4 regions of the Anabaena sp. FACHB-595 genome follow, and region 4 is predicted to be linked to each of the others. Evidence: predicted binding sites of a transcription regulator. Region 4 holds the regulator's gene; each other region holds the start of a gene.
What was found. The regulator NtcA, encoded in region 4, controls nitrogen genes in cyanobacteria. The targets are predictions, from matches to a motif close to TNTGTANNNNNNNNTACANA.
Positions count from the first base shown of each region.

Region 1: ACN222_RS06590 (SAM hydrolase/SAM-dependent halogenase family protein) is a predicted target of NtcA. The motif match lies at 1,608-1,627, and genes of this name have one in related genera.
Region 2: glnA (type I glutamate--ammonia ligase) is a predicted target of NtcA. The motif match lies at 2,212-2,231, and genes of this name have one in related genera.
Region 3: ACN222_RS19905 (DUF3155 domain-containing protein) is a predicted target of NtcA. The motif match lies at 1,778-1,797, and genes of this name have one in related genera.

Region 1 is NZ_CP183473.1:1,573,616-1,577,401, reverse strand. Features, by position in the region: gene ACN222_RS06600 (metallophosphoesterase) at 1-1,180, opposite strand, end outside; gene ACN222_RS06595 (hypothetical protein) at 1,395-1,550, opposite strand; gene ACN222_RS06590 (SAM hydrolase/SAM-dependent halogenase family protein) at 1,662-2,462, shown strand; gene ACN222_RS06585 (DUF2301 domain-containing membrane protein) at 2,527-3,183, shown strand; gene dprA (DNA-processing protein DprA) at 3,418-3,786, shown strand, end outside.
Region 2 is NZ_CP183473.1:2,803,055-2,806,840, reverse strand. Features, by position in the region: gene ACN222_RS11645 (hypothetical protein) at 297-500, shown strand; gene glnA (type I glutamate--ammonia ligase) at 663-2,087, opposite strand; gene apcB (allophycocyanin subunit beta) at 2,447-2,956, shown strand; gene ACN222_RS11630 (M61 family metallopeptidase) at 3,444-3,786, opposite strand, start outside.
Region 3 is NZ_CP183473.1:4,791,101-4,794,886, forward strand. Features, by position in the region: gene ACN222_RS19895 (PadR family transcriptional regulator) at 1-346, shown strand, start outside; gene ACN222_RS19900 (cofactor assembly of complex C subunit B) at 399-929, shown strand; gene ACN222_RS19905 (DUF3155 domain-containing protein) at 1,432-1,749, opposite strand; gene ACN222_RS19910 (GAF domain-containing sensor histidine kinase) at 2,030-3,394, shown strand; gene ACN222_RS19915 (S-layer homology domain-containing protein) at 3,443-3,786, opposite strand, start outside.
Region 4 is NZ_CP183473.1:5,261,639-5,265,424, reverse strand. Features, by position in the region: gene ACN222_RS21950 (DUF3084 domain-containing protein) at 161-1,651, opposite strand; gene ntcA (global nitrogen regulator NtcA) at 1,981-2,652, opposite strand; gene fabI (enoyl-ACP reductase FabI) at 3,281-3,786, shown strand, end outside.

The sequences.
Region 1 (3,786 bases), 2.7 Mb from region 4:
CGGATGTGTAGCTGAGGTTATAACGCGCCACATAGCCACCCTGATTGAAAAATGTAATCGAACCCGGTTCTGGTGCAGGTGCAATGGGTGTTGCCGGACTACCTGTTTTAAGTGTGTATGTACCGTCAAGTGTGCGTGACGCACCACCGTTGGCGCTACTCACTTTTTCCACAGTCATTTGTCCATTTTCAAAACGTGCGAGTAGATAGTTGTTCTGAGAGGCAGAGCCGCTATAAATTACGGGTACACTTCCATAAACAGTGGAAAAATTGTTATATGGTTCAGCTTTGCCAATTCTTGTGTGATAGTGACCCGCAAAAACAGCTGACACGTTATATTTTTTCAGGATGTCACTAAAGCGTGCTTTTAGCTGTTCATAAGTTGCCGGCGCATAATTATTTTTCCAGTTATTATCTGAATCATGATAATTGAGGATGATAGCCTTACCTTCATTCCTGGCTTGAGTTAAATCTTTTTCTAGCCAGTCCAAAGAATGCTTAATCTGCACAATCTTGCGTTTAGCTGCGCTAGCATCAAAACCCTCGAACTTTCTTTCGTATATGGGATAGTTGTGCATCTGAACAAAGTGGATATTACCCACATCCCAGGAATAAGCTAGGCTACCGATATATTCAGTACGGAGTTCTGGAAATTTATAGCTGTTACTTTCACGATAATCAAAACTGCGGGGATTGAGTTTTTTAATTGCATCCCGCACATACTCGACCATACCAATAGCGCAGTTGTTTGCATAACAGTCATCAACGTTATTGGCGTAATCATGATTGCCAAGACCAGGATAAACGGGGACGGAAAGCTGTTTCCAGATTTCTTTGTACTTATCCAACTGCCAACTATGTCCAAAGGCGGTGATATCTCCATTCAGGATTGTCCCTCTGACATTACCTACTTGCTGTACCAATGAGTTCACACTATTGACATGATTTTGATTAGCAATAGTTGAACCCGCCTTTTTTTGATCTTCGGTTTCCTCTATTCCTTGATCTGTGTTTGCTGTCCAAGGATATTGGGTATCGGATACTATGATCATTGAGAAATTATCGTTGGCTTGCGCTAAACCATATTGCATCTGTGTACCAAATGGCGCTAGCAAACCAAACATAGCGCAGCTAGTGAGAAATACTGTTTTAATTGCCTTTCTGCGATTAATCTTTTTCATCTTTTATCTCCTGTAGAAAAAACAATAAACCTTGTTTTCTGTGTATTGAAGTCTGGCCTTAGCCTTTGAACCTCTTGCTGAGTTACACGTTGAGGTTTTAGTTTTTATGCAGGAGTTGGAAAGGAGGAATATTAATGGTTAACCTGAGTCTCCAATAAAAAACCCGCCTGAGCGGGATGAACACAACAAAACTATGAACAATGAGTCCTGAAATTTAGGCAAATTGTCTTAATTCAGCTTCTAGTTGCCGAATTAGTCTTTCATCACCTTTGGCTCTAGCTACGTCTAGACGGTGCTGTATGTTTCTTTGAATATTTTGTCTGTGTACTTCCTTGGCAGTGCTATTCGCCTTAAATCTAGTTTGGCTCATAGGATTAACCTCTTAATTTTTCTGCTTTATGTCTGTTCTTCCTAACATAGCATAAGTTTCGTAGTGTATGTTACAGAAAAAATTAATTTAATATAGATATTTTTATAGGCTATGCCGAAAAATTGGTCTAATCAGCCTCTGTTGACTTTACTGAGTGATTTTGGCGATCGCGATGTGTATGTATCTGTAATGAAAGGAGTAATTGCCCAAATCAACCCTAAATTGCAGGTGGTGGATTTAACCCATCAAATACCACCGCAAAATATTGCTGCTGCTAGGTTTTGTTTGATGAATGCTTGTCCCTACTTCCCAGAGGGGACTGTACACATAGCAGTGGTAGATCCGGGGGTGGGTAGTAGAAGACGAGCGATCGCAGTAGAATTTGCAGATGGGTTTCTAGTCGGGCCAGATAATGGCATATTTAGCGGTGTACTATCTCAAAGTCCAGCTATGGCAGTTGTGGAGCTAACTAATTCCCAGTATTGGCGTACTCCTGAACCTAGCAAAACTTTTCATGGTAGAGATATTTTTGCCCCAGTCGGCGCTCATCTAGCTAGTGGTGTATCTCTTCAACATCTGGGGCAAGAAATTGAACCAGCCAGTTTGGTACAGATGAATATGAAAAACTGTACTCAGACAGCAACCGGCTGGTCTGGTAGTATTCAATATATAGATTACTTTGGTAATTTAGTTAGTAATATTCCTGGTGATTGCATACAAGGCAAAAAATGGTGTGTGCAAGTTAGTGGCTTGATGATTCCGGGGTGTGATACCTATAGTAATGTGAAACTGGGAGAGGCTACAGCTTTAATTGGCAGTCATGGCTGGGTAGAAATTGCCATCAATAGCGGTGATGCACATTCACAGTTACAAATTAACTTGCAAGATCCTCTAGAAGTCATTAGTTATTAGACTAGTGAATAAAGGCAAGGTGAGAACCGTTGACTGTTGACTAATGAATATGGACTAATGACTAATGACTACATCAACAATATCTGCACCGGAAGTTTATCAAGGCCAGTTTGGGGAGTTTACGATTAATCAGAGAGATCGCAATGGTGTGATTATTTACCGTTCTGGTTTAATGGTAGCCGCCTTGAGCTTTGCCATTGGCACTGCTTTAGTATTATTTACCAATAATCCTATTGCTATCCAAGCACTAACGCCCTTATACACTTGCTTCAGCCTGGCGCTGGGAGTAAGTTTATTGACGATTCATATTTATCTTGCACCGTTGCACAGACTCTTACAGGTCTTTTGGATAATTGGTAGCATTGCTGCGTTTATCTTCGGACATTCCGACAGTCAACCTTTTGCTGTGACTGTATACAATCAACCTTTGACCATATTGGGAATTGGTTTTACCTTCGCAGCCTTAACAGGGATTTATTTCAAAGAAGCGTTTTGTTTTTATCGTTTAGAAACCAAAGTCCTAACTTTCCTCGTACCCACACTTTTATTAGGACATTTGGTAGGAGTTTTACCAACTCAATGGGAACAAATTTTATTAGGAACTTGGGCAATTTTATTCTTAATATTTGCTGTGCGTAAGGTCATACAAGCCATTCCTCCCGATATTGGTGATAAATCCGTATTTGCCTATCTAAAAGATAAAAACTCAGTCAAAGTTTAGGAGACAGAATAAGAAGCAGGGGAGGCAGAGGAGGCAGGGGAGAACTTTTCCCAGTCCCTAACCCCCAATCCCCAGTCCCCAATCCCCAGTCCCCAATCCCCAATCCCCAATCCCTAGTCCCTAATCCCCAGTCCCCAATCCCCAATCCCCAACCCCCAATCCCCAACCCCCAATCCCCGATACCCAACCCCCAAATTTGGGAATACTCAACCCAGTGGGTGTGAGGATGGGAATGTGGGTGAAGAACGAGCCTATTGGTTAGCTTGGGCGCAAATTTCCGGGGTTGGGCCTGTTTTGCTGCGACGATTACAGCAGCATTTCGGTACATTAGCAGTAGCTTGGAATGCTCCTCAGGCGCAGTTAGGGGAAGTTGAGGGCTTTGGTTTACAGACTTTAGAAAAAGTGGTAAAACAGCGATCGCGTCTTCACCCACAACAATTACTCATCCAGCATGAGCAAGACAACCCAAATTTCTGGACACCAGCCGATACCAACTACCCCCGTTTGTTGTTAGAAACTCCCAGCCCACCACCCATGTTGTACTATCAGGGTGAGGTAGATTTACAAGAAAATTGGGGAAATAAACCCTTAGTGGGAATTGTT
Region 2 (3,786 bases), 2.5 Mb from region 4:
TGTTGAACTGAATAGTAATTAACTTTTTCTCAATAGCTGCATTAGCAAATATCGCCCAGCATGAGAACAACGTAAATAAATGTAACAAATAAATCATCATTCTTGAGAAAGACATCTCTTGCAGTGTTCTGTTGCTGGAAATAATCTCTAAAACTTTTGCTGAGAAAATAGTAAGTGCAATTACATAAGTATTACAATTTATAACAAATCTTCAATTCCGTAGCATAAGATACAGAATTCTTGCTATATTAAATGTGTGAAGGGTCAAATCCAATTAATATCACTAGGAGGACTGTATGTCTATTCAAGAAAAATCTCGTGCCATTATGATGCGCCAATATCAGCAAGTGAAGAATCGTCAACAATCTATGCTGATGCGTTCCGCACAAGAACTCGGTCTTCCTGCTGAAGAACTGTCCCACTACTGGAACCCCACTCAAGGAAAGATCGATCCCACCACTCGCACGATTTATGGTCGTAGTAATGCTTCGATGAGCTAAGTTTTACTCATGTTTAAGTCATGGTTGTTATTAGAGGAAGTAACTCATTGTTGAAGTTACTTCCTCTAGTATACTTATACATAATTTTTACAGAAGACAAAAAACCACCCATAAGGGTGGCAAAATTTGAACTTTCAGCTATAAATTGCTAACAGGTGTTAATTAAACGTCGTAATAGATAGAGAACTCATAAGGATGAGGACGCAGTTGCATCTGTTTAACTTCGTTAGCTAGTTTGTAGTCAATCCAGTTTTGGATAAAGTCTTCGGTGAATACGCCTGTATCTGTTAAGAAAGCGTGGTCGTTTTCTAGCGCTTCCAATGCTAGTTCTAAAGAACCAGGTGTGGAAGGAACTTTTGCCAATTCTTCTGGAGAAAGTTCATAGATGTTTTTATCTAATGGCTCACCAGGATGAATTTTGTTCTTGATACCATCGATACCAGCGCACAGCATGGCAGCAAATGCCAAATAAGGGTTAGAGGTAGCATCTGGACAACGGAACTCTAAACGCTTGGCTTTGGGGTTAGTGCCAGACAGAGGAATACGGATGGAAGCAGAACGGTTTCCTTGGGAGTAAGCCAAGTTAACTGGTGCTTCATAACCAGGAACTAGACGCTTGTAAGAGTTGGTGCTGGGGTTGGTGATTGCCAACAGTGCTGGGGCGTGCTTGAGAAGACCACCAATGTAGTACAGTCCCATTTCACTTAAGCCAGCATACTGATCACCTGCGAAGAGAGGTTTGCCATCCTTCCAGATAGATTGGTGACAGTGCATACCAGAACCGTTATCACCAAAAATTGGTTTTGGCATGAAGGTGACGGTTTTGCCATATTTTTTGGCAACGTTCTTGATGACATATTTGTAAATCATCAGCCAGTCAGCAGCTTCGATTAACTTACCAAAGCGGAAGCCTAGCTCGCACTGACCACCAGTAGCAACTTCGTGGTGATGTTTTTCGATGGGTACGCCTAATTTCGCCATCGTCAACAACATTTCTGTCCGGATGTCTTGGAAAGAATCTGTGGGGGAAACAGGGAAATAACCCTCTTTAAAACGTGGTTTGTAAGCCAAGTTGGGTTTATCTGCTGTACCTTCTTTACCAGAATTCCAAGCACCCTCTACAGAGTCGAGGAAGTAGTAACCTTCGTTAGCGTTTTGGGCAAAGCGGGCGCTATCAAAGATAAAAAATTCAGCTTCAGGGCCAAAGAAGGCTGTATCACCAATACCCGTAGATACTAAGTAGTCTATTGCTTTTTGAGCAATAACCCGTGGACAACGGTTGTACCATTCTCCTGTGCGTGGTTCTTTAATGCTACAAACAATACTTAGTGTTGGCACTTCCATGAATGGGTCGATCCAAGCAGTGTTGGGATCGAGAACCATTGTCATGTCTGACTCGTTGATTGCTTTCCAACCCCGGATGCTGGAACCATCAAAAGGTACGCCATCAGAGAATGAGCTTTCATCGATTTGGTTTTGGTACAAGGTGAGGTGCTGCCATGTACCTACTGTATCGATGAACTTGAGGTCAATCAGCTCAATTTTTTCATCTTGAATTCTTTTCAAGACTTCTTGTGGGGTTGTCATTGTTACTCCTTCTCTGCCAATTTCTTAAATTCAAACCAGAATCTGCCAAAGCATCTAAGCCCTACTGAGCGAAACAAAGTTGATGACACACCTGAAATATCGTAGATTCTAAACATTAGACAGTTTTGTAGTCTTTGTTACAGAACGTCTGGATTACAGGTAATATTAACCTTTCTTTCGACATCTGCACAAAAGGGAGAAAGTTAATCTCATAGGGGTCAACTTTGACATAAAATCCTTAAGTAACAGATAGATTGTTTTTGTGCCGAATCTATTTTTAATAGCACAAAAATTTACTGGTGCGTAGTGCAACCAAATTAATATCAAACCATAGATAGCAAAGATTGGGAGAAGAAGGAATGCGCGATGCAGTAACAAGCTTAATTAAGAATTATGACGTAGCTGGTCGGTATTTTGACCGAAATGCGATCGATACCCTCAAAGATTATTTTGATAGTGGTACGGCTCGTGTCCAAGCAGCAGCCGCGATTAACTCCAATGCAGCTGCACTGGTCAAACAAGCAGGTTCTAAGTTGTTTGAAGAACTGCCAGAGTTAATTCGCCCCGGTGGTAATGCCTACACTACTCGTCGTCTGGCAGCTTGTTTACGAGATATGGACTACTATCTGCGCTACGCTACTTATGCACTGGTTGCTGGTAATACCAATGTTTTAGATGAGCGGGTGCTGCAAGGCTTGCGGGAAACTTACAATTCTTTGGGTGTACCCATTGGCCCTACAGTTCGCGGTGTACAAATTCTCAAGGATTTGGTCAAGGAACAAGTTGCAGGTGCAGGTATTGCCAACACCACTTTTGTTGAGGAGCCATTTGACCATATTACTCGTGAATTAAGCGAGCGGGATGTTTAAGAAGGTATGGGGCAAAAGGCAGGAGGTATGATTTACAATCTGTTTTTTGTCTAGTTTTCATTGTCTGGTTGATTTTCAATATCAAAAAACAGATTTTTAATGACGCACTTTGGCTGTATTGACAAAGTGCGTTTACTTTTTTAAGTATTACGTAATCTTTTTTGAGTATAAATTCAGGTAAACAAAGATATAGCCGTAGCTAAGATAAAACCCTGGCAATAAAAGGCTTTCAAGTCTGCCAACAGTCAACAGCTATAAATTAACAATAAAATTGACTCTAGATTTTACGTAAATTAAATTATGTAAGGTTTTAGTAAAAAGTTATGAATAATATGTGTATTAACAAAATTTTAAGTAAATCTGTAAAGGGCATGAGGGAGAGTAATCTGCCATAATTTGACTAATCTCCCCCACTTGTATAGGTTGTTTCTTTCCGCACCTGACTGTGAACTACAGGGAACACAAAAGAGTTATTTGTCTGTGGTTATCAACTAACAGTAGAGATGGCAGCACCCAACCACGCGGCAAAGTTTTCTTGCTGCGTCGCGTTAGGATTCTGTATCGCCAGTAGCTGATACTTGGTAGGACGTGGTGTCCCTAGCTTTACAGGATAGGTACGCAGCTCATCTTGGTGAAAAACTGTTACCTGGATAGTATCATTGGCTTGATAGTCTTTAAGGCGATCGCTCAATTGATGGGCTGTGATCTTGATGCCTGCAATAGCCAGCAACTCATCACCTGCGTCAATTCCTGCCATTTGGGCAGGCGAACCAGCCTCGACAAATTTAATCATCTCTCGACCATTTTCCGTGTTTACTTTCACCCCTAAG
Region 3 (3,786 bases), 470 kb from region 4:
GAAAATTGAGGATATATATCAATTCTTTGAAAATCCTCCGCCAACTTACCTCTGCCAGGAAGTAGCAATTTGTTACATTCTGTATGTTTTACTACAAGGTGAATCCTACGGAACTGAATTAATTCAGCAACTAGAAACTGAACACCCTACCTATCGGCTCTCAGATACTGTACTTTATAGTGCCATCAAATTTCTGGAAGACAATAGGGCAATTACTGGGTATTGGAAGAAGTTGGAAGGGCGAGGTCGCCCCAGGCGAATGTACCAAGTTTCTCCAGAATGGCAACATCAAGCGGAAGATTTAGCCCGGCTTTGGCAAAATTACATTTATGTGAGGACAAATTAACCAATAATTAATAATGAATAAATCTCCTCCTGTGAAAAATTAATAATTAGTTATGGATACTGCTATTCTGCCATCAACGTTCTTACTCACCTTGTTACTGGCGGTTGGTTTGCTCTTCTTCATTCGGGCATCTACTAAAGACCGTACAGAAATGGCTCAATTGATTTCCGAGCAAGAAGAAACCGTTTTAATGCCGCAACTACAAGAGTATTTTCGCTCTCGGTCTTACCGAGTGGCAGAAGTAGACCATGAAAAAAACCAAGTGACTTTTGAAGGGTTCGTGAAACCCAGCATATTTTTAGCAGTGTTTCTCACGCTGCTAGCATCTGCTGGTCTAGTGTGTTTGTCTTTGGTTTTCGCTTTGTTGTTCCCTAGATTCGGTAATATTTTTCTGGGATTGGTATTATTTGCGCCTTTGAGTGGAATTTTTTATTGGAAAAAAGCAGGTAGGCTAGAAAAAGTTGTGCTGAAACTAGAATCTGTGGCTAATCAGCCGCAATTGTTTAGTAAAATTACTGTTGTTGCTCATCGTGATGAAATACTTGAGCTACAAAAAGCACTACCTTTAAAGCCTAATGAATAGTTGGTAATTGAGTGTGTAGATGCAAACTGTATGTCGATTTTTTAAATCGGGATAATCACTAGTACTAAGTAGCACAATTAGACACAAAGCAACATCAATCCTGCAAAATTTTGAATTGATATCACTCTATGTTTTGCCCTTTGCTTTTTACCTATTGTCTTTTGTACTAGTGTTATTTTTCCCTACGAATGCAAATCGCAGGGAAAAGCGTGTATCTTGACAGAGTTTTCTGAACAATCCACAGGAGGAAAGTAAAGTTCAACTCTCGCTTCTGGGTGTTTTTTGCTCTATCCTGATACTCTTCTGCATCATGAGACCAGCAATCAACCCAGGCAAACCAAATTGGTCTGTTGAGAGTCAATTTTCCAATTACTTGGACTAGTTCTACTGGCAAATTAGTGACAAACTTAAAAAAAATGGAAATTTTGCATAAACTGCACACTTTTGCCAGTTAAATGATTGTCAGAAGCTGTATTCAACACGTAAGATTATCATCGATGAATCAGCGACTGCCTACCGCCACTGGTTCTGCCCCTGCGGGAGATTCAAGTACCCGCAGGCTGGGAAACAAGAAATGATTTTCCTCGACGTATTGAGCGCCAAACAGCCCTTTCTCTGCCCAAAAATAACGGTCTGTAGTGTGTTCGTTTCGCTTTACGAGTAGCAACGCCGGTGGCAAGATACCTTCAGCTTGAATAAATTTTCTGGCTGCTGTCACGGGTTTCTCTTCACCGCTTTCGATGCTGTATTGAGGTACGTGTTCTAAAATACGTCGTCCTTCCTGGCGACGACGACTTTTTCTTTTACGTCTCCTTGCCAACCTATTTTCCTCCTCTTTCAAGCTATAGATTGTAGTGATAGCTACAAAATCCGTCGTAATTATATAAGTTCTAGTTCAAAAGATCAATAGTTTTTAAACTTTAGATACAACAAAGATATTACTATTGACGGTAGATAAATCAAAAGCTAATTAGTACATCACTCCTTGAGAAAAACCATTACTCGAAAGATTTAGTTAAGCTTTATTAAATAACTGAGGAAAATAAAGTATCTTCTCTTATCTTCCCTCAAAAACCGTGATCCTGAGCAAGAGCTGAAAAATGTTAATGTCTGCCAGTTCAGATTTTGTGGCTCTATGTCGAGAGCAAATAGCACTACTTACCCAAGGGCTAGGAGCTTCTTTAAGTGTAGTTTATCTAACCCAAGAATTGATAGAGTCGCCAACGGGGGAGGCGAAACTGATTCCTGTGGTTGTTTACCCAGAGACGGCAGTTATACTACCAGGAGAAGAGCTTGCTGAGGTGAATGCACGTAAACAATTACAAGTGGGTGAGGTACTGTTGCTACCTCAAAAACAGGGAAAGTTATTGACTGTAGCGCCAGCCGAAGAAACACCAGAGTCGGGGAGAGCGCCTACAGTAGGTGGAACGTCATCGCCTTTTGGTGATGATTACTTGTTAGATGAACGCCAAATAGTCTTACCTCTGGTGCATGAGGGCGTAATGATGGGATTATTGGTAACAAGCAGAGCCGATCGCCCCTGGAACGAACAAGAGCAAAGTCAAGTGGAGAAAGTCGGACAAACATTGGCGATCGCTTGTATTTTGGATCAGCGTCGAGCATGGTTGCAACACCAACTGCATCAACAACAAATTCTGCAAGAACAACAGCAAGATTTACTTGATAATTTATTGCATCAGTTTCGTAATCCCTTAACTGCCTTACGGACTTTTGGTAAACTTCTCTTGAAAAGATTGCGCCCTGGTGATCCAAATCGAGATGTGGGCGAGAATATTGTCAGGGAGAGCGATCGCCTCAAGGAATTGCTACAAAAGTTTGAGCAAGTTATTGATTGGACAGAGGCAGATTTATCTAGGCTAGTGTTACCAGAAAAAGAGGGATTTGTCGAAGCCACTGTCCAAAAAGAAGCCAAACCAGCGCTATTATTACCGGGGACGGGAGAGCAATTAACTGATTGTGCTGTAGTTGATTTATTAACACCATTACTCATGTCAGCCAAAGCGATCGCCCAAGACAGACATATCAAGTTAAAAGCAGATATTTCTCAAGATTTGCCATTAGTCAGGGTAAATATTAAAGCTTTGCAAGAAGTGTTGAGTAATATCATTGATAATGCTTTAAAATACACACCCCAAGGTGGCAAGATTTATATTCAAGCCGGGCAAGAAAAACTGAACTTCCAAGGCATTGCGATTAGTGATAATGGCCCTGGTATTCCTCAAGAAGATTTAGTCCATTTAGGTGAAAGACATTACCGAGGCGTACAAGCCCAAACAGAAATTCCTGGCACAGGCTTAGGATTAGCGATCGCTAAACAATTAATTGAGCAAATGCAGGGCGAAATTGAAATTTTCAGCCCGGCAATTAACTCTAAATTAACCTCACCCAATACACCAGGAACGACGTTTATTATTTGGTTACCGATGAGTCAAAGTAATTCGTAATTAATAAATTAGTGTTGTTATTAATTGGGAATTACCAGCAGGGGTTGACTATCTTAATGAAACCAGTAGATTTTGGTTAATGGTCATTTGTAAATCGGTGTCTGGGTCGATAGCGATTAAGTCAACACTATTTCTGCCGAAAAACAAGCTGATTAATCCACCAATGGCCGCACCGCCTAAAACTTCTTCAGTAGCGATCGCGCGATCGCCTGTGACAGCAGAGACGGCGGCGGCGGCACTTGCACCCAGGACGGTATTCTTAATAATTGTGCCGGTGCTAGCACCCTTTCTGACGGTTTCGGTTTTGTTAATGACTTCTGAAGTTGCATTCAGTTGATACTCTTGACCTGTAGTTAAAACGAGTTTTTGAGCCACGAATTGGGAACCGCCTT
Region 4 (3,786 bases):
CATCAATAAGATGATACGACCTAGACACAAAAAGACTTTTCACCCAGTCCCCAGTCCCCAGCTATATATTTCTAGTATTTTAATTACACAACTCTCTCGTTACCCTTAATCCTTGGCAGTTATTTAATATTTTGAATTGCTCACTCCCTAATTTTTTCATTTAAGTACTCAAAATAACTTTGCCATTTTGGATTGCTACCAATCGCACTCTCAATGGCCCTGCTGTATAAGTATCTTCAGCAGCGATCGCTTTAATTTCTATTGGTTGATCTAACTGACGCAACAAGGAAACGAAGCGCAGAAAAGTACCATCTATTTGCACACCTTCAACAATTCCCGCATTCCTAGCACGAAATTGGGAAGCGGAAATTAATAAATCTAACCGTTGTCGTAATTGATAAGAGGTCATACTACGAGGATCGGCTGTAGTTGTAGCCAAAACTTCACTTCCAGAAAATACCAGCACATTTCTAGCTGTATCAGCAAAAAATTCTATCTGGTTTTCTCCTCTGACGTAATTACCAGCTGAGAATATTCTGACTACATATTCTCGACCATCATTAATTTGCTGAATCAGCTGCTCAATTCTATCTGGGGTAATACGTAGTAGTTCTATATTTGCCGAGTTTGACCCAGGTTCGCTTAATTCTAAACTGGCGTTGCGGTTAGCTTCTTGCAGTAGTTGGATAATTATCTGACGTGTAGCCGCTACCTGATTAGTCCGAATAACAGCAGAGGCCAAAACTTGACCGCGAACTAATGCTAGTTTGCCTAAACGTAAGTCGCGGTATGACTGGTAATATTTCTCCAGCCGCGCCACTTCCTGCTCTAAATAGTCCTGTTGTGTTTCTAATTCTTTGAGCCGTGACTCTCGTTTGGCAATTACCTCTTCTCGCTGTGCAATTTCCAAGTTACGATTTTGAATTATTTTATCTAGTTGGGAAATTTTCTGGTCGCGCTGTTGTAGTGCTTGTTGACGGTTAGCTAGTTCTCTGTCCCGTTGTTCTATCGCTTGTTGACGGTTAGCTAGTTCTCTGTCCCGTTGTTCTATGGCTTTTTTAGCTTCAGCATATAACCTGCGGCGTTCTGTCTTGAGTTGTTCCACTGCCCCTTGTAAGGCTTTTCTTTGATTGTAAACGCTTTGCAGTTCAGCGATCGCTTTTTGATATTGTGTAACTACTTGTCCCAGTCGGCTTTGGGTGCGCTGGTATTGTGCTTGGGTTTGCGCTAAATCTTGCTGTGCTTTTAATTTTTCTTTTTTGGCTTGGTCGCGCTGAGTTTCTACCTGTTTTTTATCTGTTCTGGTGGTTTCTAGCTCTTGATTAACTTTATTACGTTCAATTTCCACCTGAGTTTTTTGCTCTTCTGCGACTTTGAGCTGTTCTCGTTTTTGCCTGAGGTCTTTTTGAATATCTTCTAACTCGAAAACCCCTTTACGTAGTCCTTCGTCAGCAATGAATAAGATTGCCAAGGTAGTTGCTGAAACTAGTCCTCCTGTCAAAATTGTCACCAGTACAGCCGTGTTTTTGGGGCGTAGATTAAACAGAGAGAGGCGTGCTTTGCCAACTCTTGTGCCGATGCGATCGCCAACAGTGGCAATTACACCTCCCAAAATTAAAATTGCTGCTATGAGGATGTACCCAGTGGTCATCTTCAGCTACCCAATTGAGTCCAGATACAGCCTACTACTTTCAATCATTCTTTGTGGAGGATGGGAGGGTGGGAATAGCTGAAGTTACTCAAGATTTTCGATTTACTTCTAACTATGGGTGTCATTGAGAAAAATATAACACGTACCACCTCTGATGGTTCCAATTGTTTAAAGAGTGCAGAAGGCAAGAGCCAGAATTTCAGTATGGGTTCACCGTCACTTTGAGTTAAATAAACGGATTGAAGAAACCAACTAAATCTATAATGAGTAGGATTTAGCCTGTGCTAATAGTTAGCCACATTCTGAATTCTGACTCCTGCTATTCTTCTTTAAGTGAACTGTCTGCTGAGAGTCACAGGTTTATGCACAGTAATCTTCTTTTTGTGGATGGAAATCATCTTTTTCTCCCGCAAATCCCCTAGTAGCCTAGTAACAGTAACGCGAGTAGAGCCAATTGCTTCGGCGATCGCCTGATGAGATAACTTTAAATCAATTGTGATTCCATCTGCACAAGGAACACCAAAATCACGACAGAGAATTAACAGAAAACTCACCAATCTCGAACCCATATCTCGGTGCGCTAAGGTTTCAATCATCATCTCTGTTTGTAGAATCCGCGAAGACAGACCCCGCAGCATCAACATCGATAATTCAGGATTTTCCTTCAGTGCTTGCTCCACTTGTTCAATTGGTGCAGAAAGCAATTCTACTGGAGTAAATGCCACCGCATGGTAAAACCTATCCGACTTGTTTCCTGTCAACAAAGACAGGACACCAAAAACGCTATTTTCCCGTAGTAGTGCTACTGTAATCTCTTCTCCTGCCTCGTACACCCTGGAAAGTTTCACAGCCCCTTTCAAAAGAAAGTAGACTCGTTCGGCAGGATCGCCAGGAAAAAAGATCGTTTTATTGCGTTCAAACGTTTCGACAACAGGAGGAAAAGCTCCGGTTGCCATCTGACGAAAAACATTTGCTAGGGCCTTATCTTGTGTCACGATCATCTCCCTTCCCCTACCCAATGCCGGAATAACAAAAAACTAAAAACTAATTACCTAAGAATACACCTGAAAAATCAATAAAGCACCGTTAACCTTTCTGTACTTTCCTATACTCAAACGTACAACTTTATGGTTATTTGTTCATAATGATACCCAACTTTTGCTATTTTTAGCTAGCAGTTCTTGATAGATACTTCTACTTTCTCTAACCATCAGGTTTTTTGCAGAAAAAATTAAGTAATCTTGAAAATATCTTAAGAAATAACAAACATTTTATTCTAAAAAACGCCCTTAATAATCATCATTTTTGCTAACCATGTATAAAACAAAGATAAAGGGTTTGGATAAGGGTGTAGGGGTATAGGGGTATAGGGGTATAGGGGTATAGATTGCCTAAGTCCTATCTTGGTTCAGGCAGGCTGTTCTTGAGTAAGGGGGAAAAGAAAAATTCTGAACCTCTTTCCTCCCTGGCCTACCTTGCCTCTCTTGCTCTCCTCCTGTCCCCTAGACATTCTTTCGAGTTAAACAGCAAGAAAATTCCCAACATAGCTTGATTACCTCTTCTACTGGGTAGTGATTTCTGTCAAGCTGTACAAATGAATCGATCACATTAATGACAACAAAAATCTCTATGCTGAATCTGACTGGAAAAAATGCCTTGGTTACAGGTATCGCCAATAATCGTTCCATTGCCTGGGGAATTGCCCAACAACTGCACGCAGCCGGAGCTAACCTTGGTATTACTTATCTACCAGATGAACGTGGCAAATTTGAGAAGAAAGTTTCAGAACTCGTAGAACCCCTTAACCCCAGCTTATTCTTGCCTTGTAATGTTCAAAATGATGAACAAATTCAGTCTACTTTTGATACCATCCGCGATAAATGGGGCAGGTTAGATATTCTGATTCATTGTCTAGCCTTTGCTAACAGAGATGATTTGACTGGAGATTTTAGCCAAACATCTCGTGCTGGTTTTGCCACGGCTTTAGATATCAGCACTTTTTCACTGGTGCAGTTAAGTGGTGCGGCTAAACCCCTAATGACTGAAGGCGGTAGTATTATTACTTTGTCATATTTGGGTGGTGTTAGAGCTGTTCCTAACTACAACGTTATGGGAGTAGCCAAAGCCGGATTAGA